2 regions of the Undibacterium sp. GrIS 1.8 genome follow, and region 1 is predicted to be linked to the other one. Evidence: predicted binding sites of a transcription regulator. Region 1 holds the regulator's gene; the other holds the start of a gene.
What was found. Region 1 encodes sigma-54, which starts transcription at its own class of promoters, with help from an activator protein. Its sites were predicted from a motif close to TGGCANGNAANCTGCTTT; they were not measured.

Region 1 (15,318 bases):
ATTGTGACGGCGAGTTTGCTTTCTGCATGTTCTGGTTTTTCTCCCTTAAATAGTGCCACGGACGACGCACATCAGGCCGCTGGCGCAAGTGCTGCGGCGCAAGCCGCCTTGGCGGCAGAAAATACCGACGATGGCAATTCTATGCCTGCAATTCAGGAGAACTTGCCCACAGTCGCCTTAACCGATGAATTGCTGTACAAAATTTTGACCGCTGAAATCGCCTTCCAGCGGGGCAACTGGCAAGCTGCTTACGTCACCATACTCAGCGTCGCGCAGCAAACCCGCGATCCACGTCTGGCACGACGCGCAACTGAGATTGCGCTCACCGTAAAACAACCTGGCGAGTCATTGACCGCGATCCGGCTGTGGCGGGAATTATCACCGAACTCTAGCGAGGCAACTCAGTATTACCTCGGCTTTATGGTGATGAATAATAATCTGGCTGAAATCCAGAACGTTTTCACGGAAAAACTGCGCGCTGCCGATCCTAAACAATATGCCGTATTAATGCTGCAAGCACAGCGTTTGCTCCTGCGTGCAAGAGATAAAAATGCCGCTTTCGATACACTGGAAGAAATCCTCGCGCCTTACAAAGACCGACCAGAAGCCCATTTGGCGCTGGCGCAAGGTGCATATGCCCATGGCGACAACAAGCGTGCAGTGGCTGAGGCAGAGCTGGTTTTGCAGGCAAAGCCAGACTCACAACTCGCCATCCTGACCATCGCGCAAGCGTCTAAACAAACTGATGCAATTAAGGCGATGGCTGCCTTTCTAGAAAAAAATCCGCAAGCCAGAGATGTGCGTCTTGCGCATGCCAGCATCTTGATTGACCTACACCAGTTAGACAAAGCCACGTTGGAATTTGAGGAATTGCTGAGAGATAAACCGAATGATGTGACCGTGCTATACACCTTAGGCGTGCTCGCCATGGATAGCAAAAAACCCGGTCATAATCAAATGGCAGAACGTTATCTGACACGCTACCTCAACGAGCTGGAAGCCAACCCAAGCGAGGAACGGGACCCAACCCCCGCTTTAATCAATCTGGCACAAATCGCAATAGACCGTGAAGACTACGTAGCCGCAGAAACATGGCTAGCCAAAGTAGATTCTTACGACGGCAAAAACAGTGCCTATTTTGGCACCCAGATAAGACGCGCGCAATTGATGGCGAAGCAAGGCAAATTAAGCGAGGCACGCCAGTTTTTGCGCGATTACAAAGCTGGCAATGAGGTCGAGGAAGCACAATTGGCGCAAGTAGATGCGCAATTGTTGCGGGATGCCCGCATGCCAGCAGAGGCGACTACTGTGTTAGAGGACGCGCTAAAACGTTTTCCTGACAACACAGATTTATTATACGACTACGCCATGTTGGCTGAATCCCAGCAAAAAACGGAAGAAATGGAAGTCGCCCTTAAACGTGTGATGGTTTTGGCGCCGAACAACCAAAATGCCTACAACGCACTAGGTTATTCGTTGGCAGACCGCAATATTCGCCTGGATGAAGCCTTGACGCTCATCGAAAAAGCGGCACAGCTTGCGCCTGATGACGCCTTCATTCTGGATAGCCTGGGCTGGGTAAAATTCCGTCTGGCAAGATTAGATGAAGCAGAAGAAGCCTTACGTCGCGCCTACAAATTGCGCCCTGACGCTGAGATTGCCGTACATCTGGGCGAAGTGCTCTGGGCAAAAGGCTTAAAAGACGAAGCCCGCAAGTTCTGGCACGAAGCCAAAACAAAAGATGCCGATAACGAAGCTCTTAAATCAACATTGCAACGCCTGTCTGTGAAGCTCTGAAGTAAAGCTTTAAAGTAAAGCCTTACTTAAGCAGGCTTAAATGTATGAATGCGCGAACTTTAAATATAGTTCAGCTCACCGCATCAAACAATATACTCCCAGTGAGTACACTATAAATTACTTATATGCTCCAAATAAAGTCTGGACAATCAGCACTATCAATCAGATACTCCCATTTTTTATTGATCTTATTCAGCTTTTTTTTAAGCCTGACTTTATCCGGCTGCGCTAGCACACCACGTCAGACCAACGCGTCGCCAGACCGTCAATATCAAGAAAACCTGCAAATCACTGGCAGGATATCGGTGCAGTATCAGCAAAATGACAAGGAGCAAACCTTACCCGGCAGCTTTGAATGGCAACAGACTGCGACCAGTACCAACATTACTTTGCTGTCACCGCTAGGCCAGGTGATTGCAACGATTCAACAAACTCCAACGGGTGCAAGTATGCAACAAGCTGGCAAAGCAACTCGCTATGCCAGCGACCTGGATAGTTTGCTCAATGATAGTTTGGGTTGGGCGCTACCAGTCAGCGGCTTACGCGACTGGTTACAAGGTTTTAGTCTCGACACACAAGGCAAACGGATCGCACTAAAAACGGATGATAATACCGTGCTTGATGCCGATGGATGGCATCTGCGCTACGTCACATGGAATCTGGATAGCACGCCTCTCTACCCCAAGCGTATCAACTTACAACGTAACTCTGTGCAAGCCGGAGAAATTGCCATCCGCATCGCGATAGAACAATGGACCTTGCAATGAGCGCAGCGATGAATGTTAAAAAGGTAAAAACAGCAATAGAAACAAGCATAATGAAGCCCCGCCACCTCAGCAATTGCCCGGCACCGGCAAAACTTAATCTGTTCTTGCACGTCACTGGTCGCCGCGCAGATGGCTACCACCTACTACAAACTGCGTTCCAGTTGATTGACTACTGCGATATGCTGGACTTTGAAGTCCGCGATGACGGCCTTATTCATCGTACCAACGAGATTGTCGGGGTTCCTGCAGATACCGATTTAATGGTGCGCGCAGCTCGCTTGCTACAACATCATAGCGGCAGCACTTATGGCGCCAATCTAACACTGACGAAAAAACTTCCCATGGGTGGCGGACTTGGCGGCGGCTCATCCGATGCAGCAACCACGCTGATCGCACTAAATCATTTATGGGAATGCGGGCTAACGCGGCACGAACTAATGGCGCTGGGCTTGCAATTGGGTGCCGATGTTCCGTTTTTCCTGTTCGGCCAAAATGCCTTCGCAGAAGGCATAGGTGAGCGACTGCAAGCTATCCACACACCAGAGCAATGGTTTGTGGTGATAGAACCCGGCGTCCAAGTACCGACACCAGCAATTTTTTCTGCCAAAGAGTTGACAAGGGATACGAAACCAATCAAAATAGCGGACTTTTCCAGCCTATCAGAAATGATTTGGAAAAACGATCTGCAAACAGTTGCTTGTACGCTGTTCCCGCAAGTTGCAGCAGCCATTCAGTGGCTTAGCGCTTACGGCAACGCGAAGATGACCGGATCTGGTGCTTGTGTTTTTTGTGCATTTTCTGATGAGGCAAACGCCGATCAGGCGCTAAAACAAGTACCGCATCACTGGCAATCATGGAAAGCCAAAGCAATAAGTCAACACCCGATGGCTTATTTGCTGCAGACGTAAAAAAATTTGGTCTGGTGTTGAAATCCCGCTAAAATAGCGGCTCAGAATTTAACACCAGATAAACGGTTGTGTAGGGGATTCGCCAAGTTGGTTAAGGCACCGGATTTTGATTCCGGCATTCGGAGGTTCGAGTCCTCCATCCCCTGCCATTAAATATAAAGCCGCCGCATACAATGTGCGGCGGCTTTTTTCAATTGTATCAGCAGTGTTTTTGCTAAAAGTTTAAGTCTGAATTAGCAACTACGCTTGACCCTCAATCTAGCCGATAGGTCCCGCCATGGCAAACGCGCGCGCAAATGACAACATGATGGTTTTCACCGGAAATGCTAACCCTGCGTTGGCTGAAGGTGTTGTCAAACAATTGGGCATTCCTCTCGGTAAAGCAGACGTTTCTAAATTTTCCGACGGTGAAGTGATGGTCGAAATTAATGAAAACGTCCGAGGTAAAGATGTTTTCGTTTTGCAATCAACCTGCGCACCGACGAATGACAATCTGATGGAAATCATCTTGATGGTCGACGCTCTGAAGCGCGCATCTGCTGGTCGCATTACTGCGGCGATTCCTTACTTTGGTTATGCCCGCCAAGACCGCCGTCCGCGCTCTGCACGAGTAGCGATCTCAGCGAAGGTTGTTGCCAACATGCTGGAAAAAGCTGGCGTTGATCGCGTGCTGATTATGGATTTGCATGCAGACCAAATCCAAGGCTTCTTTGATATTCCGGTTGATAATATTTATGCATCACCGATTTTGCTGGGTGATCTGGTTGCCAAGAACTATGAAGACTTATTAGTCGTTTCACCCGACGTTGGTGGCGTCGTCCGCGCCCGCGCGCTGGCAAAACGTTTGGGTTGCGATTTAGCGATCATTGATAAACGTCGTCCAAAAGCCAACGTATCAGAAGTCATGAACATCATCGGTGAAGTCGAAGGACGTAACTGCGTGATTATGGATGACATGGTCGATACTGCCGGGACACTGACCAAAGCGGCAGAAGTTCTGAAAGAACGTGGCGCGAAAAAAGTATTGGCTTACTGTACACATCCAGTATTGTCGGGTCCGGCAATTGACCGTATCTCCAACTCACCGTTGGATGAGCTGGTTGTCACCGATACCATTCCTCTGTCAGATGCTGCAAGAGCATGTAGCAAAATCCGCCAATTGTCTTGCGACAGTTTGCTGGCTGAGACTTTCCGCCGTATTACTAAAGGCGAATCCGTTATTTCTCTGTTCACGGATTAAGCATAATTTTCTGCGAGCTTGTTTTAAAACAAGCTCGTTTTTTCTGTGTCCCTGGTCGCGGGGACGCAAAACCGCAAGTTCAATCTTGCATTTTTTGGAGTAGCACCATGAAAGTAATCGCATTTGCACGCAAAGAGCAGGGGACCGGAGCGAGCCGCCGCCTGCGTATTGCTGGCCAAACACCAGGTATCATCTACGGCGGTACAGAAGCGCCTGTCAGCGTCACTCTGGACCACAATGCTTTGTACCATGCATTGAAAAAAGAAGCCTTCCACTCATCCATTTTGGATCTGGAAGTTGATGGTAAAGCCGAAAAAGTATTGTTGCGCGACTTCCAAGTCCACGCATACAAACAATTAGTATTGCACGTTGACTTCCAACGCGTTGATGCAAACAAGAAAATCCACGTAAAAGTACCTCTGCATTTCATCAATGCTGACGTATCTCCAGCAGTTAAGTTGTCTGCTGCAGTCATCAGCCACGTTGCTGTTGAACTGGATATCTCTTGCTTGCCAGCAGACTTGCCAGAATTCGTTGAAGTTGATCTGTCCAAATTGGAAGCTGGTCAATCTATCCACGTTTCTAGCCTGGTATTGCCAAAAGGCGTTACAGCAATTGTTCACGGTGATGACGCGACTGTCGCTATCGCTGTGGTACCTGCTGGCGCTACTGCAGCAGAAGGCGAAGCAGCAGCGAAGTAATTCGTTTCTGCCTGAACCAAAAAAAGCCACCTTCAGGTGGCTTTTTTATTGAACGAAATAATATCTATCTAAACTAATTAGGACTTACGCAAGTCCTGTTAATAAGAGAAATCCAGTCTGACTGGATAAGACGATCAAGTTAAAATCAATTCTATTGAAACGTCCCAAGGATAATCCATGCGCGCTCCGCTGCTTTCCCCACTACCTTGCCTATTTCTGTCAAATTCAACAAGCTTGTTGCGCGTATCACGCTTAGGATTAATCGCACTGGCGCTGGCATCAAGCATTACTGCGACACAAGCGCAATTCGTAGCTAAAACTACCAGCATTAATCCCGTTGTTAAATACGATATTGGTTATGACATCGTCAGTCCAATCCATGCTAAGCATGGGATGGTGGCGAGCGAACAAGGCTTGGCAACGCAAGTTGGCCTGGATATGTTAAAGCGCGGCGGGAATGCGGTCGATGCTGCGGTGGCGGTTGGCTTTGCGCTGGCGGTGGTGTTGCCCAACGCAGGCAATATTGGTGGTGGAGGTTTTATGCTAATCCATGACGCCAAATCGGGTAAAGACATCGCACTGGATTTCCGCGAAATGGCCCCCATCAAAGCAAGCCGCGACATGTATCTGGATAAAGCAGGCAAAGTCATTCCTGGCAAATCACTCTACTCGCATTTGGCGATTGGCGTACCTGGAACTGTCGCCGGATTGACGCAGGCGCTAAGTAAATACGGCACCATGAAATTATCAGATGTCATTGCACCTGCGATACAACTGGCAGAACAAGGCTTTGAGGTAAGTCCACATCTAGCCAGCATCCTCGACGCAGAATACGACCATTTGGGCGCGTGGGAGTCGAGCAAAGCGATCTTTTTTAAAAATGGCAAACCTCTGGTCGCAGGTGAAAAATTAATCCAAAAAGATCTGGCTGCATCCCTCAAGTTGATTGCAAAAGAAGGCGCGAGTGCTTTTTATCAAGGCGCCATCGCAAAGAAAATTGTTGCAGAAATGGCGCAGCATGAAGGCATCATCAGCGCAGAAGATATGAAAAATTATAAGGTCGTCGAGCGCGAACCCGTCAAAGGTAGTTATCGCGGCTATGAAATCGTGGCCATGCCGCCACCCAGCTCAGGCGGCGTACACATCGTACAAATGTTGCATATTCTTGAACACTTTCCGATTAAAGAACAAGGCAGTAATAGCGCACAAAACTTACACCTGATGGCGGAGACCATGAAGCTCGCTTATGCCGATCGTTCTGAATATTTGGGCGATCCCGATTTTGTCAAAGTACCGATTAAAGCACTGACATCACGCGCCTATGCTGATGAGTTATCAAAGAAAATTAATCCAGAACATGCAACGCCGTCCGATCAAATCAAGCCCGGTAAACTAGCGCCTTACGAAAGTGATCAAACTACCCATTTTGCTACAGCAGATCAGTATGGTAACGTCGTCGCAACTACCTACACGCTGAATCTGAATTTTGGTAGCGGCATCGTTGCTAGCGGCACCGGCATTACCTTAAATAATGAAATGGATGATTTCTCCGTAAAAGCGGGTGCTCCCAACGCGTTTGGATTACTTGGTGGCGATGCCAATGCGATTGCGGCATACAAGCGCCCGCTCAGCTCAATGTCACCGACAATTATTTTAAAAGACGGACGACCATTTCTGACCACAGGCAGCCCGGGGGGTAGCCGGATTATCACCACCAGTTTGCAAATTATTATGAATGTGATTGACCATGATATGAATATTGCCGAAGCCAGCATTGCGCCTCGCATTCATCATCAATGGATGCCAGATCAATTGCGCGTAGAAAAAGGGATCACTATCGATACCTTAAACATACTGGAGCAAAAAGGTCAGCATCTGAGATTGTCACCGACTATGGGGCGCACACAAACGATACAAATGAGCAATCAGGGATTTGATGGTTATTCAGATCCGCGCAATCCCGACGGAAAAACTTTAGGGTATTGAGGTTAAATTTAAATGCGTACAAGCTAATCTGTGCGGCTTAAAGAAATGAATAGCTACGAGTGTCGCTTATTTCTCCAGTACCCAATATAAATACTCTCCCCAGGTATATTTTAGTTGTCCATGTAATTACTGGACAATAAGCCATATTTATAAAAATAATATGGGAGTATATTTATATCAGCGCATAATCTTCGCAAAAAAATCAAGTGTTACGTAAACAAAAAAAGGACGCCGGATTGCGTCCTTTTTTGCTATTTTCTAATCGAAAAAGCGACTAAGTCATCTGCTTACACTGGCGTCGGATCGGGTATGTGTTTGATCGCGTCATGTTGATGATTTTGGATTTTGTCTTTATGTTTAATGACTTGTCGGTCCAGTTTGTCGATGAGAGTGTCGATGGCGGCGTAGAGATCTTGTGCCAGGCTTTCAACATGAATATCTTTGCCACTGATGTGCAGATTAATGTCTGCTTTATGGCGTTTTTCCTTTTCTTTGAGCTTGTCCACGGTCAGGATGACGGCGATATCAATTACTTGATCGAAATGCCGCCTGATACGTTCAAGCTTATTTTGCACATGTTCACGAATTGCAGGAGTTACTTCGAGGTGATGTCCACTGATGGTGAGATTCATACTACGCTCCTTGGTAATCTTACTTGTTACAAACATTTTGTCTTAACTCAATTAATGTAAATTTAATCAGACGATGAATTGGCAGACTAATACTTAAATTATTTATTGAGCTAAATTATATATAGCAACACACGAGGATATTTCAAGAACAAGTTACAAAGATTTGCGCAGGCTTACTGGCGGGATTTTCAAGGCCTCGCGATATTTGGCGACTGTGCGTCGCGCAATTACCATGCCTTGTTCTCCCAGCATGTCTGCAATCTTGCTGTCAGAGAGTGGGATTTTCTGGTCTTCTGCTCCTATCAACTGCTTGATGAGTGCACGTATCGCGGTGGATGATGCTTCCCCCCCTGCTTCCGTCGCGACATGGCTACCGAAGAAATATTTCAACTCAAACATACCATGCGGGGTCAGCATGTATTTTTGCGTCGTTACACGAGAAATAGTGCTCTCGTGTAAACCCAGTGTATCAGCAATTTCGCGCAACACAAGTGGTCGCATTGCAACGGCACCGTGCGTGAAAAAATTACGTTGTCTTTCAACTATCGCTTGTGAAACCCGCAAAATCGTATCAAAGCGTTGCCGCATATTTTTGATTAGCCAGCGCGCCTCTTGCAATTGGGAACCTAGCGTACCGTCACCCCGATTTTGCTTCATGATGCTGGCGTACATACTATTAACACGTAGCTTTGGCATCACATCTTGATTGAGTAATACTTGCCAGCCGTTCACTGTCTTTCTGACTATCACATCCGGCACGACATAATCTGAAGCCGCCACGGCAAATTCAGCACCCGGTTTGGGGTTACATTGACGAATAACCACTTGCGCTTCGCGTAAATCCTCGTCATCACAATTAAGGATTTTCTTCAACTTATTAAAATCTCTTTGAGCGAATAAAGTGATGTGGCTCTCAACAATTTTTTGCGCCAGCCGACGCGTCACAAAAGGAATTTTAGGAAAACGTTTAATCTGCAAGGCCAGACATTCGGATACATTTCTGGCACCGACACCGCTAGGGTCAAAGTTCTGCAACATGTTCAGCGCAAAGGATAATTCTTCCGGCTCAACACATAATTCCAATGGCAAGCTGGCATGAATTTCTTCAAGCGTTTCCATCAAATAGCCATTGGTATCCAAGGCATCAATCATCAGCTCAATCAGAGCACGATCACGGGGCTCGCGAATGTTCAATCGCATCTGCTCCAACAAGTGATCTCTGAGGCTAGTTTGTGCTGCTTCTAACTGCGGACGTCCGTCATCTTCTTCTGACGATTTGCTGCCTTGAGGAACATCATCAAAGCTCCACTCTTCTTCATTCGCGCTGGTGCTATCGGCAGAGGCAGCGACTTCGCTAAGCTCGGCATTTTCAGTACTGGCACTTGCAGTAGCTGCATCGCCATTCATTTCTGGCGCGGCGAATTCAGTTTCAGAATTATTCGTAGTCGCACTGATGGCGCCGTCGGCCAGCAAGCGCACTGCATTATCCATAGGATCATCTACCCGCTCCAACATGGGATTGTCGGAAAGTAGATTTTCTAACTCTTGATGTAGCTCCAGCGTGGACAATTGCAGCAAACGTATCGATTGCTGCAATTGGGGCGTTAAGGCCAAATGCTGGGACGTGCGGAGTTGCAGGCTTTGCTTCATCATCGTATGGCTTCCCGCTACATGCGGAAATGCTCTCCCAGATAAACTCGGCGAACCGATTCGTCTTTAATGATATCGTCTGGCTTACCAGTCGCCAACACAGCGCCCTGATTAATGATGTAGGCATGGTCACAAATGCCAAGAGTTTCGCGTACATTGTGATCTGTGATCAGAACGCCGATACCCCGGTTTTTAAGGAAGCGCACAATCCGTTGGATCTCAATGACGGCAATCGGATCGACGCCTGCAAAAGGCTCATCCAACAACACGAAACGAGGATTGGTTGCCAATGCTCTGGCGATCTCTACCCTGCGACGTTCACCACCCGACAAGGATAAAGCCTGATTTTCACGAATGCCGTCAATCTGCAATTCGGCCAGCAAGGTGTCTAAACGTTTTTCAATTTTCTTTTTACTCAGAAATTGATCGTTTTCATCTTTTTGTAATTCAAGAACTGCACGGATATTGTCTTCTACAGACAGCTTACGAAATACCGAGGCCTCTTGCGGCAAATAAGATAAGCCCAAGGTTGCACGTTTGTGTATGGGTAAGCGCGAGATATCAACACCATCAATATTGATCTCACCGGCATCAGAGGGTACCAGTCCAACAATCATATAAAACGATGTAGTCTTGCCAGCGCCGTTCGGACCTAGCAAACCGACCACTTCACCGCTCTTTACTTCCAACGACACGTCACGGACGACTTGCCGCGCGCCATAGCGCTTTTGCAAACCCTTAACTAATAATGTACTCATCTTATTCTTTGACTTTTTTGTCGGATTTTGGAGCCAAAATTAACGTCACACGTCCGCCACCGTCAACAGATTTTCCAGACGTATTATTAGTCGCCACGAATACATCGCTAAGACTGTCGTAGGATAAAAAGTCGCCCTGCTGTTCCTGTGTGACGGTTTTACCTTCAAGATATTTCACGTCAGCCTTAGAAATAAATTTTACTAATTCTGTCCTGGTGTCATATTCGACCCGGTCTGCTACACCTTCTACCCATAAGTCTGGACCGCCGTCACGCTTTTGACGGAAAAATACTTTGCCGCCCGCAACAGCATAGAGAACAGCACTCTGCGTTCCATCTTGTGCGGTTGTCACGACAGCGCGCTCGGCTTTGACTAACAAGGTACCTCGGGTCAAAACGACATTCCCCGTGATGGTAGATACGTTTTTCTTCCCTTCGGAAATAGAATGATCTGCGGTAATTTCTGTCGGCTTATCGGCATCCGCTTTTTCAGCAAATGCCGCCGAATGTAAAACTACTGCACTGACAGCACATAAAAAGCCGCCGATCAGATGCTTGAATTGTTTATTGTGGAAGCTCATTACTTGCTCTCCATTTTGATTAATTAGATGTTTTTTGCTTCGTGCCTGACTTCGCACCTGGCTTAGTAAAATGCATGTGAACCTGACTTAGTAACTGAGTCTCTTGTGTCTCATTATTCGCCGTCATTCCAACTGCATGTGTTTCTGAATTTTGTGAATACAAGGTCACGGGATGATCTGTTTTCATCGTATTCAGATCGGGTAACAACAATAGATAATCGGTATTTAACTGCATGTATTTTGTAGTATCACTCTCAGGCCTTACTACCTGAACATTGTCATACAGATGAATCTCGTCACTTTGGGTATTAATCTCAACTTGTGCTTTAGCTTGCTCGCTAAGTTGTGCAGTTTTTTGCTCTACCAGTCCGCGATCAGCACGTACTGTTACAGGAGTTTTATCTTTATCAAAACTATTAATACGGGGTTGTGTAATTTCAAAATTATCATATTGCGGGTTATGAGTGAGCCGGCTACCGGTGACATGAAAATTCGCCTGTCCTTTGTTCGACAAACGGATGAAATTAAAATTTTCCACATAGTAATCAGGATCGGTACGAGCAGCACTGCGCATATTTCCTTCTTCATCACTTTTGCGTAAAACTTGCAGCACCCAAAAGCTACCCATCGCAATTACGCCGAGCATAATAATGCCTACCCAGACGCGGAAACGATCTGCAGAAAAAATATACTTCATAGTAGAAAAGGCGCTAAGGCCTGGTCGTATTTACCTTGCGCCCGCAAAATAAAATCACAAACTTCGCGTACCGCACCATTGCCACCACTCACCTGCGTGATGTAATCAACACGGCAACGTACCTCGGCATGTCCATTCGGTACGCTGGCGGCAAAACCAACCCGCGATAATACCGGCAAGTCAATTACATCATCACCGATAAAGCCGCAATGCTCTGCTTCGACCTTCAACTCAGCGCATAATTCTTGAAAAGCAGACCGTTTGTCATGAATACCCTGGCGCAAATGAACAATCCCCAAATCTGCTGCACGACGCGCCACAATAGGCGACTGACGCGCACTGATGATGGCAGTCTGAATACCGGCTTGTTGCAGCAAACGAATTCCCTGACCATCCAGCACATTAAAGCTTTTCATCATTTCGCCATCAGGGCCAAAATGCAGGCTACCACTGGTCAAAATACCGTCTACATCAAAAATCATTAATTGGACTTGAGCTGCCTTGGCAACTGCATTTGAATTCAACATTGTCGTTGCAGTCATCAAATCACCTTAGCGCGGGTCAGGTCATGAATATGCAGAGCGCCGACTAATTTGCCATGTTCATCCGCTACCAACAATTGATTAATTCTATGGGTTTCCATTACCTCAACCGCTTCAACTGCCAACTGCTCCGCACGAATGCTGCGTGGATTTTTATGCATCACATCCGCGATCACAATTTTAGTAAAGTCCTGAACACTTTCCATCAAACGACGTAAATCACCATCGGTAAATACGCCGATTACCCGCTGCTCATGATCGACTACGGCTGTCATCGCCATGCCTTTTTTGGTAATTTCCATCAGCGCAACGGTCAACTTAGTGTCAGGCGTCACTTGAGGAATATCGTCGCCGCTACGCATCACATCGCGGACATGTGTCAACAAACGGCGACCGAGCGCGCCACCGGGGTGGGAGCGGGCGAAATCTTCTTCACGGAAACCACGTGCATCCAAGACCGCAACAGCAAGTGCATCGCCCAGTGCCAGTGTGACTGTCGTACTGGCCGTTGGTGCGAGGTTAAGCGGACAAGCTTCTTTGTCGACATGCACATTTAAATGCACGTCGGCCAGTTTTGCCAAACCCGACACCGGATTGCCAGTCAAGGTAATCAGTTTGACACCTAGGCGTTTGATGATAGGGGCAATCGCGATCAATTCCGACGCTTCGCCTGAATAAGAGATACCAATAAATACATCTTGGGGCGTCACCATACCTAAGTCGCCGTGTGCAGCTTCGGCGGCATGTACAAACAAAGCAGGCGTTCCAGTCGATGCGAAAGTCGCAGCGATCTTACGGGCAATATGGCCCGATTTGCCAATACCAGAAACAACTACCCGCCCCTGGCAGTGCAGTAGCAGATCAGTAGCCAGGGCAAATGCCGCGTAATCGTCGGAAAGTCGGGATTGCAGAACCTTGATTGCGTCTGCTTCGATCTGCAAAGTCTCGCTTGCCAATAGCAAAGCACGACGGGCAAAGGTTTCGTCAGGCGCAAGGCTGGTCGAAAGTTTAGAAGAAAGCTTAGACGACACGTCCGCCGGAGTTTGGGTGGGGATAAAGTTAATAGAGCTCATCCCGAGAGTATAAACGAAATTGGCTAAGCAAAAACTCTGCCAGTTTGCATAAGCTTGCATATGTTGCTTGCCAGTGAATATTGTTCGTTTTTTTGATCATCTAAGCAATAATGCTTGCATGACCGCACTTGACACTACCCTCCTCTTACTCGCCGCCTCCGTTCTAGGTGTCGTCGCTTTCCGTATGCTGCAATTGCCTCCGATGCTGGGTTATCTGGTGGTCGGTATTTTGATCGGCCCGTTTGGTCTGGGGCTGGCAGAAGATAGTGCGGCCACGCATGAGCTGGCCGAATTTGGCGTCGTGTTTTTAATGTTTTCCATTGGGCTGGAGTTTTCGCGCTCAAAACTGATGTCGATGCGCAGAACTGTGTTCGGGCTGGGTCTGGCGCAAGTGCTGGTCACTATTGCCAGCAGCATGGGGATTGGATTAGCAGCATCTTACTGGCTGCCTCAACATTTTAATATCAGTTGGGAAGCCGCCTTCGCGCTAGGCGGTGCGCTGGCTATGTCGTCCACCGCCATCGTTTCTAAAATGCTGACCGAAAAACTGGAGCTGGAAAGCCCGCATGGCCGACAAATTATCAGCATTTTATTGTTTCAGGATCTGGCGTTTGTCCCTTTGCTGATCCTGGTACCGGCGCTGGCATCGCATTCCAGCAATTTGTTTGAAGCTCTCGCATGGGCCAGCGGGAAAGCCGCTCTGGTCTTGTTTCTGCTGTTATTTGTTGGACAAAAACTAGTACGCGGCTGGTTTAGCATCGTCGTCAAACGCCGCTCGCAAGAACTCTTCATGCTTAATCTGTTGTTGATCACGCTAGGTGCGGCATGGCTGACTGAGCACGCGGGTTTATCCATGGCGCTGGGTGCCTTTGTCGCTGGCATGCTCATCTCAGAGACTGAATACAAGCATCAGGTCGAAGAAGACATCAAATCCTTCCGCGATGTCTTGCTAGGTTTATTTTTTATCACCATCGGCATGCTGTTAAATTTACGCCTGGTGTTTGAGCATCCGCTACTCGTTTTGATCTTGCTGCTGGGACCGGTATTGCTCAAATTTTTACTGATTACCGGTCTTGCCAAACTATTTGGCAGCACAGGCAGCGTCGCCTTGCGTACTGGTTTGGGTTTGGCACAGGCGGGAGAATTTGGCTTTGTCTTATTAAATCAGGCTGGCGGTTTGCAACTGCTTGATCCGCTGTTATTGCAATTAATACTCGCGTCAATGGTGTTGTCGATGCTGGCATCGCCTTTTATTCTGGCCAAATCTGACGCCATCGTGATGAAGTTGTCCGCTAACGAATGGATGATGCAGTCGCTGGCACTGACCCAAATCGCTGCCCGCACCATGAGCACCAAGCGGCATGTCATCGTTGCTGGTTTTGGTCGTAGCGGGCAAAGTCTGGCACGCGTATTGACTGAAGAAAATATTGATTACTACGCACTCGATCTGGACCCGGATCGCATCCGCGAAGCCCAGACTGCCGGTGCCAATGTATCGTATGGTGATGCAGCACGGCGCGAAAGTCTGATCGCCGCCGGCATCAAACGCGCCGCCTCATTGGTGATTACTTACAAAGATACTCAATCCGCATTAAAAATCTTGCATCTGGTGCAAGAACTTAATCCCAGCCTGCCAGTGATTGTACGTAGCCATGACGATAGCGACATCAATAAATTACGCGAGGCCGGTGCAACCGAGGTCGTGCCAGAACTGATGGAAGGCAGCCTGATGCTCGCCTCGCATGCCCTGGTGCAGCTTGGTGTGCCGCTGCGTCGTGTAGTACATCGGGTGCAGGCTGCGCGTGAAGAACGTTATGAATCGTTGCGCGGTTATTTCCACGGTGCCAGTGATGCCGCGGACGGACCAGAAAACATGCAAATCCGTTTGCACACGATTGTTCTGGGTGAGCACGCCAATGCCGTCGGTAACACCTTAGATAAATTAGATCTGGAGAATCTGGATGTAGATGTCACAACGGTGCGCCGT
Region 2 (15,318 bases), on a different contig from region 1:
GGTGACAGCCACATGTCCACACCGGATTATCTGATCACCACTTTGCACGACGATTTAATGAGCAAAGGTGCGGTCGTATATTCGTATGGTGCCTGCGGTGTAGCTGCCGGTGAGTGGATGGTTAAAACTCAGTCCTCATGCGGTGGTGCTGTACGTATTAAAGACGGTCCGGTCGAAGTTAAAACTGGTCCTGACGCTGCGACACGTCCTTTCAATGAATTGATTAAAACCTACAAGCCTAATCTAGTTGTTGTTGTCAATGCTGACACGATGGCAGCTTACACCCAGCCAGAATTACCAAAAACCTGGATCTGGCAGCAAGTATCTCGCTTGACCAAGGGGATCAAAAATAATGGTGTTAGTTGCGTTTGGGTAGGTCCAGCCTGGGGTACCGAAGGCGGCCCATTTAACAAGACTTATGCCCGCGCTAAAGAGATGTCGACCTATCTTGCTGATATCGTCGCACCATGTACTTATATCGATTCTCAAAAAATGTCCAAGCAAGGTGAATGGAGCACGATCGATGGTCAGCATTTCACGACTTCGGGCTACCAATCCTGGGGTGCTGCGATTGGTAATGCGATTGCTGCCCCAGCTGTGTTGGCAACCATCAAGCATTAATTAGTTGTTAGCGGTGAATACTGTTGACGATTGCCTTGTAAAAGGGCAACCGTCGGAACTGCGCTTACACACTAATCCTGACTATGAATTCGTAGGTAATTCGTTTTCTTTACTTTGCCCAATATTATGAAAAAACTTTTCGTCGCATGCATTTCCACGCTCGCAACGCTGGCTGCCATCAATCCACTTGCGGCCTATGCCGACACGCAACTGTATGAAACCGGCCCCAGTGAAGATTCATCCTTTGTGCGTTTTTTGAATGCAAGTGACGATAAAGCCAGCGTAGTCAATGGCGCGGCCAAAATTGCCTTGGGCAATCAGGGTGATGCACGTGTTTCCCGTTTTTATCCTGTCAAAGCGGGCAGTAAATTAACTGCGACGGTACAAATCGGTAGTCACAAAGTACCGGTGGAAGTTACTGCTAAACCTGGTGAGTTCATTACGATTGCGGTGGTGGGTAAAGATGCATCCGCCAAGAGCGTGATCGTCAGAGAATCACCAACAGATTTCAACGCAATGCGCTCGTCCTTATCGTTGTCTAATCTGGATGAAAAATGCGCTAGCGCTGCCTTATCTGGCGGCGCTAAAAATACAGCAATTTTAGAAGCGGTTAAACCAGCGACTGTACAACGTCGTTTAATTAATCCTGTAAAACTCTCAGTACAGGCCAGTTGCGATGGCAAGTCCGTCGGCACAGCGCTAGACATGTCACAACTGCAGGCTGGCGAGCGATACAGCGTATTTGTACTGCCGCTCAAAGTAGGACGAATAGCGTTTTTTGTACGCGATAATAACTCTTAAGCGAAAGCAGTTATGGTATTCGCGTCCCTTGAGTTTTTAACTATCTTCCTACCTATTTTCTTTGCGTTTTATTTAATTACACCACAGCGTTTTCGCAACCACACCTTGTTGGTCGGTAGCTGGTTATTTTATGCCTGGTGGACACCTAAATTTTTGTTGTTGATCATTGCCTTGACCGTTCTCGCGTGGGGCGCCGCAATCTTGATCGACAAAGCTCAGAATGAACGCGTTAAGACCAGAATCATGGCGGCCACCATCGTCCTCAATCTGGCATCTTTGGTCTGGTATAAATATACCAATATGGTGGTGCAATCCCTGAATACTTTTTTTACCGGACATGACTTGCCCGCCATTCCGTGGGTCAACGTGATGTTGCCGATTGGCTTGTCATTCACGGTATTGCATGCGATTTCTTATGTGGTCGATGTCCGTCGTAAGACTGTTCCGGCGCAGTACAGCATCATTTCTTTTAGTGCGTACATGGCGATGTTTGGCCATCTGATTGCAGGGCCGATAGTGCGTTATAAAGTCATCGACAAAGAGCTGCGTGAGCGGGTTTTTTCCTCGGAAGAGTTTGCTGCTGGCGTGCGTCGTTTTATGGTCGGCTTTTCGATGAAAGTGTTAATTGCCGATACCTTGTCGCCGTTTGTATCAATCGCTTTTGGCTTGCATCAACCGTCCTTTATGGATGCCTGGGCCGGCTGCGCTGCTTATACCTTGCAACTCTATTTTGATTTTGCCGGCTACAGTGCGATGGCGATTGGTTTAGGCTTGATGCTCGGTTTCCGTTTTCAGGAAAATTTCAATAATCCTTATCTGGCAGTATCAATCCAAGATTTTTGGCGACGCTGGCATATGACGTTGTCGTCATGGCTACGTGACTATTTATATATAGCTCTGGGTGGCAATCGCGGTGGCGCAATCCGCACCTATGTCAACCTGATGTTGACGATGGCGATTGGCGGCTTGTGGCATGGTGGCGATAACTGGAATTTTCTGATCTGGGGGATTATTCAAGGTTCTGCATTGTGTTGTGACCGCGCGTTTACGATGCGTGGTTATTCCATGCCCAATGCCGCGTCACGCACTTTGACCTTGTTGGTGGTGATGCTGGCTTGGACGGTGTTTCGCTCTAGCAGTTTTGATGCCGCCCTAGGCATGCTGGCTGGACAAATCGGAGCCAATGGCTTTGCCATGGGTGATGCGATCAGATTAGCTTTGCGACCCAGCTTGCTACTGATTTTTGCGATTGGTTTGTTGTGCGTGATTTATCCCGCCAGCAGTTTTGCCAAGCGCGGCGGTTTAGCTACTGTGGGTTGGAGTGGTGTGTGGCGCGCAGTCTGGCCGATACTCACTTTTGTCTATGGCGTCATTGTGTTGGCCGGGCAAAAAGCCATTCCTTTTCTGTACTTCCAGTTTTAAGGAATATCACCATGAGCGAACTTACTCCAAATACATCAAAAACCAGCCGTGCCAACATTATCGGCTTCTTACCAGCAATCGCATTTGTGATTGTATTGGTCGCTGGTTTTGGCGTGACGATTGCCTCTTTGCGGGATGTGCCTGAAAACGCATGGACAGGCATTACCGAGCCACAGCAATTATTCGGTGGCGAATCTACCCGTCGGTTTTCAGCGCAGTTGAACGAGCATTTTTTACTCAGTAAGCCATTCAGCCAAATTGAGCGCGCTGTTACCTGGACCATCGCCGGTGATACTGGTACGGCAGTCAGCACTGGTTGCAAAGACTGGTTTTTTCTTAGTGATGAATTAGAAACTTTCCCGGATCCTGATCATTCCGCAATAGCTCGTGCCAATATTGTCAAAGCTTTGGCGAAAAATCTGGCTGGGCGCGGCATACAATTAGTGATCGCCGTTGTGCCAGACAAGTCACGCATAGAGCAAGCGCATTTGTGCGGTTTGCACAGACCCGCCAGTTTTGCAGGACGCATCGATAACTGGGTCGCCTTACTCAAACAATCAAAAATTAATACGATTAATCTGGAGCCAGTGTTGGCCGCTACTCCCGGTGAGCGTTATTACCGTACTGATTCGCACTGGAATGAAAACGGCGCAAATGCCGCTGCTGCCGCTATCGCAAGTTATTTGCAAGCAGAAAAAATGCAAGTGATGCCAGCTGTAGCTCCTGACAAGGCAGCATTACACAGTACAACAATAGCGCGAGATGGTGATTTGTTACGGGTATCCAATCTGCAAGGCTTACCTGCTATTTTGCGCCCGAAGCCGGAACAGACCCAGTTGACGACGATTGTTGCCAGCGCTACACCAGACTCTGGTGCAAGCTCCAATAGCAGCTCCAATACCAGCTCCGATATCAACTCCAACACCAGCGATGATTTGTTCGGTGATACCGGTTTGCCGACAGTTGCCTTGATCGGTACCTCATTCTCCAGAAATGCGAATTTCGTTCCATTTTTAGGTCATTATCTAGGTGCACCCGTCGCTAGTTTTGCAAAAGAAGGAGGTAATTTCGAAGGATCTGCTCTTGCCTACTTAGGCGGGAAAACTTTCCAGCAAAGTCCTCCAAAAGTCGTCTTATGGGAAGTGCCCGAGCGCATGCTACAAAAGCCTTTGAGTGCAGCCGAAAAACAATGGCTCGATTACCAGAAGTAAATGAAATAGTGCAAAAATTTTTTAGAAGTTCCCACTAAAGTCCAATAAAAATGCGGCTACTGGCGTGAAATCATGCCAGTAGCCGCATTTTTATTGGACGTCTGAAAGAGGATTTCAAAAAACATACTCGGACGTATCGCGTCGCTTTATCGTAAATTCCTAAAGACTCGCAATGTCGAGGTATTACTGTGTCGGCATTACCATCTCCGCATGTCTTTAGCCGCGATCCGCCGGCGTCGGTGAATCAAACAACGGCTCGGAATTTCATCTATTCAAATAATCAACCCAAAAAACAGCTAATAAATACATAAATTATTCGTTTTACTGGTATTTAATCGACTGCTAAAGTGAAGCCATATTCCAATTAGATCCAATCCGATCTAGATAGACCCAAGAAGATGGACATGACTTCGACAGCCGCTTTCAGACAGACCAACGATATAAAGACGGATACAGAATCTGGTTCCGGCTTTGCCACTAATTCAGCCAGCTTTAGTTCAAACTTATTGAGTTCAAATGCATTTCGTTTAAATAGGTTTTTCACGAAAATACCCCATTATTTGCCTGGCATCGCATTGTCGCTTTTGATCGCCAGTATTGCGATAGCGATGGGCAAAATCACCCTCCTGCAAGCCAACGGTATTGGCGCGCTGACGCTGGCGATTGTGCTGGGTATACTGGTTGGTAATACGATTTATCCACGTATCGTCGTGGCTAGCGGTGCTGGTGTCACTTTCACTAAACAGAATTTACTCCGGCTCGGGATTATTTTGTATGGCTTGCGGCTGACGTTTAAAGACATTACCCGGGTCGGTATCAGCGGAGTTGTGATTGATGCTGCGGTTTTGAGCAGCACTTTTTGCCTCGCCTGGTTTCTCGGTACTAAGGTCTTTAAGCTTGATCAAAAAACTGCCATGCTGATTGGCGCCGGTAGTTCTATCTGTGGCGCTACGGCAGTGATGGCGGCGGAGCCTGTAATCAAAGGCAAGGCAGACCAAGTGACGGTCGCTGTATCAACTGTGGTGGTCTTCGGCACTGTAGCAATCTTCCTATATCCAGCGCTGTATCACCTGAATACACAACTGCATTGGTTGAATGTCAGCCCAACTGCGTATGGTATTTTTACTGGCTCCACCGTACACGAGGTTGCCCAAGTCGTTGCCGCAGCCCATGCGATTAGTGAAGATGCTGCAAACACTGCTGTGATCGCCAAGATGGTCAGAGTGATGATGCTGGCACCGTTTTTAATCATCTTGTCGGCGTATCTATCCCGTAGCAAATCCGCATCGCATGACAACGATCTTGCCGATCAAATGATCAGCAACAAGCCAGGCAAGATCGTCGTTCCTTGGTTCGCACTGATCTTCGTTGTTGTCGCTGGCATAAACTCTTTAGCTTTTTTACCGCATCCTGTCGTATCCGCCGCAATTGATGTTGATACTGTGATCTTAGCCATGGCGATGGCCGCATTAGGTTTGACCACACATGTTTCCGCGATTCGTAAAGCTGGCGTCAAACCTTTATTGCTTGCCGCTGTGTTGTTCCTTTGGTTGACGATAGGCGGGCTGGGGATTAACTGCGTTGTCAGTATGTTTTTATAGAGAGTTTCATATACTCCCCATTATTTTTATAGAAAATAGCTTATTGCCCAAAGAATGTATGGACAGTCAATATATACATGGATGGAGTATATGGAACTGCTTAAGTGAATAGTCTGGCGAATTAATGCACCAGCCAGCGTCGTAGAGCAAAGCTAAGCCAGTCGACCATTGCTACTAACATCAGCATTGCAATGATCACTGTGGCAGCGCTTTGCATTTGGAATAAGGATAAAAAATACTTCAGCATTTGCCCCAAGCCTCCAGCGCCGACTACGCCCAAAATGGCGGCAGCGCGGATATTGTTTTCCCAGCGGTATAAGGTGTATGACAGCATTTGCGGCAAGGCTTGCGGTAGCTTGGCATACAAAAATGCGTTGATCGCGGTGGCGCCGTTGATGCGTAAAGTGGATTCTGCATGCGGCGACGTATTTTCTAAACTCTCTGCAAATAATCGTCCCAGCACGCCGGTGGTATGTGCGGCCAAGGCAATCGTACCGGCGAATGGTCCTAGACCTGCGGCGATTAGCATGATGGATGCCCACACCAGTTCCGGTATGGCACGGGCGACATTCAGAAACAAGCGGGTCGTGCTCATGGCAATGATCCCAAAGCGTCCGCTGGCGGGTAGCGCCAGTAGCAATCCTAAGATTGCCGCAATCAAGGTGCCTAAAGCCGACATCGCCAAGGTCTCAAACGTGGCAATGCCCACTTTGTGTAGCATGCCGGTGGAGAGATCAGGCGGTGCAAATCCTTGTAGAAATTCGATTGTTTTGCTACCAGCGTCTGCGGTGAATAATTCATTCCATTTGGACGGCAAGCTGATAAAACTGGCAATCACCAGCGCCAACAAAAGTAATAATGTGATGGCGGTGACAGGGCGCATCATCGGTGGTACTTTGGGTAAATTGACTGCTGACTTGGCCGCATTCATATTTACAAGCGCATTCACATCCAGATCAGGGTGACTCATGTCGCCAGTCCTTTTCTGAATAATTTACTGACACCATCGGCGATCGCGACCAGCACCACAAACACCAGCAACATGGTCGACACTTCTGCGCCAGATAACATTTTGAGCGACTCATCCATGCGCTGCCCTAAGCCACCCGCGCCTACAAAACCCATCACGACCGAGCCTCGGATCGCACATTCCCATCGATAAATCGTGTACGAAGTCAGCTCTGCCGCAGCGTTGGGCAAAGCGCCATAGAAGAAGGCGGTGAGCCGGCTGCACCCATTTTGCAGCAAGGTATCGGTTGCCAGCGGATCGCTGGTTTCTAAAATTTCTGCATACACTTTTCCTAGCATGCCCGCATAGGTGAGGGCAATTGCCAGCACACCCGCGGTCGGTCCCAAGCCGACGATGCGGACAAATAACAAGGCCCACACCAGCTCCGGCACACTCCGCAACAGCACGAGTAGCCAGCGTATGGTCTGGCGGACAAGCATCGCAGGCCAGCTCATACGCCGCAGTCCTATGCGTGAGATGGATAGGTGCTCATTAATGATCAGTGTCAGAGGGATCGCTGCGATCATGGCGAGCGCCATACCCGCGCTTGCCATCGCGATTGTTTGCCAGGTTGCGGTTGCGACGATAAACAAAAATTCTGTGGAATGCGCTGGCGGGAAAAACGCGATTAGAAAACGCCAGGTCGCATTCAGGCTTTGCGCGTCCATCAGTTCCCACGGTTTGAATTCCGTCATCACCAGCATCGGCCACAACAGAATCAGGCCGAGAACAAACAGAGTGATGCGACCACGCCAGGCGGGATCAGTTGTTATTGTGGAGCCAGATGGCGTGGAGGTCAGTGACATGCGCACGATTATTAAAAGCAGCGTTGATCAACGGCACAATTAGCCAGTGCATCAATGTCGGCTTGCATTGCATCTGACGGATTTGGATTGTCGACCATACTCGCCATATCGGGTTCAAGCAAATCAGCAGCCGCATTTTGATATAGCGCGGCGATCATCTCATCCGTTACATGCTCACTATCGAAAAAAACTTTACCGTCACGCAGACCGATAATCCGTTTGAAATACTGACGTGCCAATTCAACCTGATGCAGGCTGCATACCATCGTGGCTTGCCGTTGGATCGCTTCTTGTTGCAGAGTTTGCACTGTTTGGATTGCCAGTCTTGGATCAAGCGCAGACAGCGGCTCGTCAATCAACAGCAGTTTTGCATCAGACAAAATGAGCCGTGCTAAAGCGCAGCGCTGACGTTCTCCACCAGATAAGCGGTCCACGCGTGCATACAATTTATCTTGCAAATCAAACCGTGATAAAGCCTGCCAGGCAGCGAGCGGGTCTGTTGGTTTGAGCAGACTACGCAAGGATTTCCAGAGCGACCATTGCGGCAGACGACCCGCCAGCACGCTGGTAATCACGCGTTGTCTTGCCGGTAGTGGCGGTGTCTGCGGCGCTAAAAAAAGTTGGCTACGTAAGTTGTGTCGCGCGCGATGTGACAAGGTCCACGGCTGTTGACCTAGCAATTGAATCTGACCCAACTCAGGTCGCAAGGCGCAAGCCAGGGTGTGCAGCAAAGTCGTTTTACCCGCACCAGATGGGCCGATAATTGCGACTTGCTCGCCTTGCTTTAGACGCAGAGTCAGATTGTCCAAGGCCCATTCTGACGCGCCAGCATTTTTTCCAGAGCTGTTGTTTGAAGCAGGATGGCGCACATGCACGCCATCCAACTGCACACTAGCTGAGCTTGCAATTGAGTTGCTTACTGTTGAATCAGTTACGGAGGAGTCTGACATGCAAATTTATTTCAGCAAGCCAGCGTTATGCGCAGCAGCTTCGATCGCTTTGTAGTTATCTACTTTGGTCGGAATAAAACGAGTGGCACGTTGCAGATCTAAAATTTCTTTATCTTGCGGATTGGCTGGGTCTAAAGATAAAAATGCATCGCTGATTTTTTTGCGTAACTCTGCAGGCATATCGGCGCGTACCGACCAGTTGTAATCAAAATAGCCTGGTGTTGTGAAGAACACTCGCACTTGTTTGGTATCGACTTTGTTTTGTGAGACTAGTTTTTCCCAGACTGAAATGTTCAAGGCGCCAGCATCTACCTTGCCACCAGACACCGCAGCCACCGTTGCATCATGCGCGCCGGAAAACGCGATACGTTTTAAATCGGTATCAGGATTAATTTTAGCCGCTAGCAAATACGAACGCGGCATCAAATGACCAGAAGTAGAGGATTCTGAACCGAAGGTGAAGGTCTTGCCTTTCAAATCTTCTAGCTTGGTGATAGCGGGATTGGTGGTGATGAAAACGGATTTAAACTTTTCATCTTCTTCACGCTGTACCAGCGCAACGACCTGGCCTTTGCTACGGGCATTGGCTTGCACAAAGGTGAAACCGCCGAACCAGACCATATCTAGTTTGTTATTGATCAAACCCTCAACCGAGGCGGCGTAATCGGTCACGGGTGTGAATTCAACTTTCATGCCCAATTTCTTCTCCAGATATGCGCCCAGTGGTTTGAATTTGCGCTGCAACTCTGTCGGTGCCTCATCAGGGATCGCAGAGACCCGCAATACTTGCTGTGCCAATGTTAAGCCAGATGCGGATAATAAAGTCGCAGCGACAGCGGCATGGAACAAGCGGCGTGAGGGTGAAAAAGAAGATAAAAATCGCATGACGAATTTCCTTAAATAGAGTTGAAATAATAATACTGGTAACGGGTATATTTTTTTGTCCAGGTATTCATTGGACTATCAGCTATATTTGTAAAATAAATTGGGGAGTATATATAAATAGTTTACAAAGCGCGTAGAGCAACACAAGTGATGAACAACATGGAAGAGCAATAGCGAAGCGTAAAGTGACGCAAAAAAGAGCTGGAGAAATAGTAAGGTAATTACGTCTGCATAAAGCGGTATTACTCAATTCGCCTCAATTTTGCTCAATTTTATTCAATTTTATTCACTAAGCACTACACATCTTTAGTGTCGGTCAGAGCTGGATTTTGTTCGTGCTCTAATGCTAAATAATGGCTTTGATTACGACCACTTTGTTTGGCTTTATACAGCGCTGCATCGGCAGCTTCCAGCAAATTATGGAGTGAAATATCTTTATCACTCAAATACGTGCTGACGCCGATACTGATACTGATTTGCTGACAAATCCGGGATTTGATATGTGGAATGGCGATATCAAAAATCGCAGCACGGATTTTCTCCGCAAATTGCATCGCACCTTGTTCTGGCATATTCGGCATCATCAGAACGAATTCTTCACCGCCATAACGTGCCACGATATCGGTCGCACGCAAGAGCTGTGTCTTTAATGTTTTTGCGACTTTGATAAGCGCTTTGTCTCCTGCGATGTGGCCGTAAAAATCGTTGTACTCTTTAAAGAAATCAATATCCAACATAAAGATCGATAAGGGTAATTTTTGGCGACGAGAATGCGCCATCGCAATTGCAAAATGCTCGTCAAAAAAACGCCGGTTGTAGATGCCGGTAAGGCTGTCTGTACTAGCTTCTTTCTTCAATATCTCTGAGTGTGATCGCAACATTTTTTCGCGCTTGATGGAGGCGCTGGAGTCGGTGATCTGGATCAGGCAACAGCGTTCTTCATCATCAGAAAATAACGGTGTGATCGAAATAGATTGGTGCATACGTACACGGTCGTCACTCAGGTCGCTGGGATCATATAAGGCCAGCGGCGAGCGATGCAGAGCGTTCGATAAAACAACGGGCAAGCCGTAATTCAAGGTGTTGCGGAGCGAGGTTAAAAAAGCTGCACTAGGGCTTTCATTAAATACCTCAGCGAGTTTTTTTGTGATTGCCTGGTCGGTACTGACATCGCTGTGCTTGACCATCCAGTCATTCCACATCAACACTTGTTCATCGGCGTTGACAAGAATCAAGCCCATGTTAATCGTGTTAAAAATTTGGTCAGCTTTTTTTGCAAGAAGCTGCTGGGAACTGTTGACCGGTTCCCGTGCGGATTCAGTCATCAGATGTTACCTAAAAAACGGTCAATTTGATCAACGAGATTTTTTAATGATGCAGAACTCAGCAAGAAAACCAGGTGGCCTTCGGAATGGCGTTTTTCTATCGCCAGATCGATATGCAATACCAGAATATAAGGATGCTCCGTAGTCTGAGCAATGCGCTTAAACATATCCTCAGTCGAGGCAATCGCATAGTGTGGCAGCGAGCTGTTGAACGAGATATCGAGCATGTCTGCGACGGCAGATAAACACGCATTGAGTATGATGTTGCCCAGTTCGCACATGGCTTCTTGTTCAAACTCCGCCAGTTCTTCTATGCTCATTTGCGAGCCCATCATATCGCGCACGATTTCCAGCGCATGATCTTCTGTAAAGATCAACACCGCTTCAGCGTCAAATGGTCCTGTAAATTGCTGCGTCACTGCGCCAAAGCGATTGCCTGCAATCGCCATGATGGAGGCATCAATCTCGGTCGATTTTCTGACCTCGACTTTGGGCACGGATAACTTGACTTCATCGCCGACGATTTCGCTCAGGCTGGCTGCGGCTCTGCCGGCGCCGACATTAAATACTTCGCTAAGTGCGTCGAGATGAAGTTCAGTTAAAGTATTCATAAGGATTTAACTTAGCTGCCTAGAAAATGAGTCAGTGCGTTTGCGATCGATTTTTCTGTTACTGGCTTGGCGACAAAAACAGCGCCCAAAGCTTGTGCGCGGGTTTGTAAGGTTTCTTGAATATTGGCTGAAAAAATCACGATGCGCATGGAAGGATGTTGACCCAGAATTTTCTCTGCGGCGTCGGTACCTAACATGCCGGGCATGTTGACATCCATCGTACAAAAATCAGGTAATTCTTTATCCGCAGTGAGGATGGCCTCTTCACCCGTTGCTGCCTCGACAATAATCCAATCTGCATGCTTGGCCAGAATGTGGGCTTTGATCACCATACGGGATACTTTGCTGTCATCCACGATCAGTAATTTTTTTGTGATTGATGTCATGCTCATTACTTTCTTAACTTAAGTACTTATTTGTTTGTTTTTTGTTACAGGCATTTTACCCGAAGGGGCATGCGAAGTAACACCTGATTTGGCAACTTAAGAGACAATGTTTGTATTCTTTAACCTACGCCATAAGGTCGTTCTGCTAATCCCCAAATAATGTGCAACGGCTTCACGATTATTCTCAAAACGTTGCATGATTTTTTCTAAGGATACGCCGTTTAAATTTGCTTGTGATGACACTGACGCGGGTGCTTGCAATGCCATTAATGGCGTTGAATCCTCACTAAGACTTGTCAGGTAAGCTAAGTTTTGCATGCGGTTTGATGCAAGTGTTTGCAGGCTTTCTTGTGCATCTTCTTGTGGGTTTGCCAATGCTGGCTCAGCGATCTCATCGCTAATTCCATAGCCAATTCCATAGCTAATTTCAGATGCAAGCTCAGGTGCGACCTTCATCAACAGACTTGGTGTTAGCGCTTGTAAAGGTTCAGCCGCTAAAAACAAGGCAAGTCTTTCCATCATATTGCGCAGTTCTCTGACATTGCCCGGCCAGTCATAGCGCGCCAACAACTTGCTGCAAGCCAATATTTCTGCATGCAGATTCGCATGTGGTCGGTTGCCAAGGCTCGCCAGCGCATGTTTCAGACACCATTCTGCCAATGGCACCAGATCGCCCTTGCGTTCCCGTAATGTTGGCAATTGCAGACGCAATACTGCCAGACGATAAAACAAGTCTGAACGGAATCGCCCCTCTTTGATCCTGGCATCCAGATCGCAATGAGTGGCGCTGATAATGCGGACATCCACCGGAATAGGGCGTATGCCACCAACCCGGACCACTTCGCGCTCTTCCAAAACGCGCAGCAACCTGGTTTGCAGACTCAAAGGCATTTCGCCAATTTCATCCAGAAATAAAGTGCCGCGATGGGCTGCCTCAAATAAGCCGGCATGACCACCGCGTCGCGATCCGGTAAAAGCGCCGTCTTCGTAGCCAAACAATTCTGACTCTAATAAAGATTCTGCAATCGCACCGCAATTGACGGCGACAAAAGGGTGGCGTGCTCTGGGGCTTTCTTTATGCATCGCCTGTGCGGCGAGTTCTTTACCAGTGCCGGTTTCGCCTTGCAGTAAGACGGTTGCCGGGGAGCGGGCGAAAAGCATAATGGACTGGCGGGTTGCTTGCATTGCAGCAGACTCGCCGCGCAGATCAGTTAGATTGTGGCGTGCGCGCAAGGATTCTGCGGCGGGATGATGTCTGCCACGCGCTGATTCCAGCCGGGTCAGGCGGGCGATTTCTAAGGCGTCTTCAAATGATTGGCGGATAGACTCGGCCGAGTACATAAAGATGCCGGTTAATCCCGCTTCTTGCGCCAAATCCGTGATCAGACCCGCGCCGACGATGGCTTTGATGCCATTTGCCTTCAGTTCGCTGATTTGCGCCCGAGCATCTTCTTCGGTGACATAAGTGCGTTGTTCCAGCTTAAAACCAAAGGTGTTTTTAAATTCGACCAGCTCTGGCATCGTCTCTTGGTAGGTAATCAAGCCGATCTCGGCAGAAACTTTGCGGGCACGCGCCAAGGCTTGCATGACATCAAAGCCACTGGCTTTGGCAATCACGACCGGAACCGGCAGACGGTTTTTGAGATAGGCGCCGTTTGATCCGGCGGCGATCACTGCGTCGCAGCGCTCGGTTAGCAGGCGCTCACGGATATGTTGGGCGGCTTCCTCAAACCCAAGATGCAACGGTTCGATGATGGCACTGCCATCGTATTCGACCATGATGTCGCGGAACAAGTCGAACAGGCGCGAGATGGATACAGTCCAGATGACGGGTTTATCCCCGCTGTCGCGGGCTATCGGTGGGCGTGGGCGCATGTTGAGCCTAATTTTGTGGTGAGTGTTGCAGCGGGTGTTTCAATAAATGTTCCAATGGATGTTTCAAATGCAGTTTCAAAGGATGTTTCATTTTACTTCTAATGTTTCAAATGAAACGCCTTTGTGAAACAAATTAATCTATGGCAGGGATTTTCAATTCGATCATTTAATTTTAAGTCGTTGATTTGTATGGGGCTTGATAAAAATCACGCATGAACTATTGTGACTGGCATGTTGATTGCAATAGCTGGACTAGCAAAACTGCATTCGTAAAACCGCACTGGCAAGGCGAACCAATAAACGAACAGTCAAAACCATTCCGTACAATTTTGAAAGGTCACATCATGAGTCAACTCTCCGCAGGAGCCCGTTTCCGCAAGGCGATGCAAGAAGAATCACCGCTGCAAGTAGTCGGCGCGATCAATGCTAACCATGCTTTGTTAGCCAAGCGCGCAGGTTTTAAGGCAATTTATTTATCTGGTGGCGGTGTCGCTGCTGGTTCGCTGGGTTTGCCAGATTTGGGCATCTCCAACTTGGACGACGTTTTGACGGATGTCCGCCGGATTACCGATGTCTGCGATCTGCCTTTGCTGGTGGACGTGGATACAGGTTTTGGCTCTTCAGCTTTTAACGTTGCGCGCACAGTCAAGTCGATGATTAAGTTTGGCGCTGCAGCGATGCATATCGAAGATCAGGTCGGCGCCAAGCGTTGTGGTCATCGTCCTAATAAAGAAATCGTCAGCAAGCAAGAGATGGTAGACCGCATCAAAGCAGCAGTCGATGCGCGTACTGATGAGAGTTTTGTCATCATGGCGCGTACTGATGCGTTGGCAGTGGAAGGGCTGGAAGCTGCGATGGAACGTGCCATTGCCTGCGTAGAAGCGGGTGCAGACATGATCTTCCCAGAGGCAATTACTGAGCTGGCGATGTACAAGCAATTTGCCGCGGCAGTCAAAGTGCCGGTCTTGGCGAACATCACAGAATTTGGTTCTACACCGTTGTACACAGTGGAAGAATTAGCCGCTGCCGATGTGGGTTTGGTGCTATACCCGTTGTCCGCTTTCCGCGCGATGAATAAGGCAGCCGAAAATGTCTACACTGCGATCCGCCGCGACGGCACACAAAAAAATGTGGTCGATACCATGCAGACTCGTATGGAATTGTATGAGCGTATTAACTACTATGATTTTGAGCAAAAGCTGGATGCCTTGTTTATGCAGCAAAAAGCAAAATAAGTTGTGCTTAATTTTTTGTATATGCCTGTAAATCCAAGCCAAGAACTAAGCGATTAATTGTATTAAAACAATATACTCCCCATTATTTTTTGATAAATAGGCTAATTGTCCATAGAATCATTGGACAGTCTAGTTATACTAATTGGGAGTATATTCATATTTAACTATGGAGAACACGATGACTGAAGCCGTTCCTTTCAAACCAAAAAAATCCGTTGCCTTATCTGGTGTTGCTGCCGGTAACACTGCGCTATGCAGCGTCGGCAAAACTGGTAACGATTTGCACTATCGCGGCTACGACATTCTGGACGTTGCAGATGCCTGCGAGTTTGAAGAAATCGCGCATCTACTGGTGCACGGCAAATTGCCTAACATCGCTGAACTTAAAGCCTATAAAAACAAGCTGAAATCCTTGCGCGGTTTGCCCGCTAATATGAAAGCGGCGCTGGAGGCTTTGCCAGCGTCCGCCCATCCTATGGATGTCATGCGCACGGGTGTCTCGGTTTTAGGTTGTACCTTGCCAGAAAAAGATGATCACAATACGCCAGGCGCGCGTGATATCGCCGACCAGTTAATGGCA

Region 2: the regulator sigma-54 is predicted to act here: its motif matches at 13,731-13,748, upstream of prpB (methylisocitrate lyase).

Annotation. Positions count from the first base shown of each region.
Region 1 is NZ_JBEONQ010000006.1:72,948-88,265, forward strand. It holds gene AAKU64_RS04355 (tetratricopeptide repeat protein) at 1-1,797, shown strand, start outside; gene lolB (lipoprotein insertase outer membrane protein LolB) at 1,980-2,564, shown strand; gene ispE (4-(cytidine 5'-diphospho)-2-C-methyl-D-erythritol kinase) at 2,615-3,472, shown strand; tRNA gene AAKU64_RS04370 (tRNA-Gln) at 3,545-3,621, shown strand; gene AAKU64_RS04375 (ribose-phosphate pyrophosphokinase) at 3,750-4,712, shown strand; gene AAKU64_RS04380 (50S ribosomal protein L25/general stress protein Ctc) at 4,820-5,413, shown strand; gene ggt (gamma-glutamyltransferase) at 5,591-7,399, shown strand; gene hpf (ribosome hibernation-promoting factor, HPF/YfiA family) at 7,687-8,031, opposite strand; gene AAKU64_RS04395 (RNA polymerase factor sigma-54) at 8,185-9,681, opposite strand; gene lptB (LPS export ABC transporter ATP-binding protein) at 9,699-10,439, opposite strand; gene lptA (lipopolysaccharide transport periplasmic protein LptA) at 10,441-11,019, opposite strand; gene lptC (LPS export ABC transporter periplasmic protein LptC) at 11,039-11,716, opposite strand; gene AAKU64_RS04415 (KdsC family phosphatase) at 11,713-12,258, opposite strand; gene AAKU64_RS04420 (KpsF/GutQ family sugar-phosphate isomerase) at 12,258-13,331, opposite strand; gene AAKU64_RS04425 (cation:proton antiporter domain-containing protein) at 13,450-15,318, shown strand, end outside.
Region 2 is NZ_JBEONQ010000016.1:50,686-66,003, forward strand. It holds gene AAKU64_RS09610 (SGNH/GDSL hydrolase family protein) at 1-621, shown strand, start outside; gene AAKU64_RS09615 (alginate O-acetyltransferase AlgF) at 748-1,422, shown strand; gene AAKU64_RS09620 (MBOAT family O-acyltransferase) at 1,435-2,844, shown strand; gene AAKU64_RS09625 (alginate O-acetyltransferase AlgX-related protein) at 2,856-4,055, shown strand; gene AAKU64_RS09630 (YeiH family putative sulfate export transporter) at 4,664-5,656, shown strand; gene phnE (phosphonate ABC transporter, permease protein PhnE) at 5,778-6,587, opposite strand; gene AAKU64_RS09640 (PhnE/PtxC family ABC transporter permease) at 6,623-7,471, opposite strand; gene AAKU64_RS09645 (phosphonate ABC transporter ATP-binding protein) at 7,483-8,421, opposite strand; gene AAKU64_RS09650 (putative selenate ABC transporter substrate-binding protein) at 8,428-9,306, opposite strand; gene AAKU64_RS09655 (GGDEF domain-containing protein) at 9,603-10,631, opposite strand; gene AAKU64_RS09660 (chemotaxis protein CheC) at 10,631-11,242, opposite strand; gene AAKU64_RS09665 (response regulator) at 11,254-11,628, opposite strand; gene prpR (propionate catabolism operon regulatory protein PrpR) at 11,725-13,503, opposite strand; gene prpB (methylisocitrate lyase) at 13,848-14,738, shown strand; gene prpC (bifunctional 2-methylcitrate synthase/citrate synthase) at 14,917-15,318, shown strand, end outside.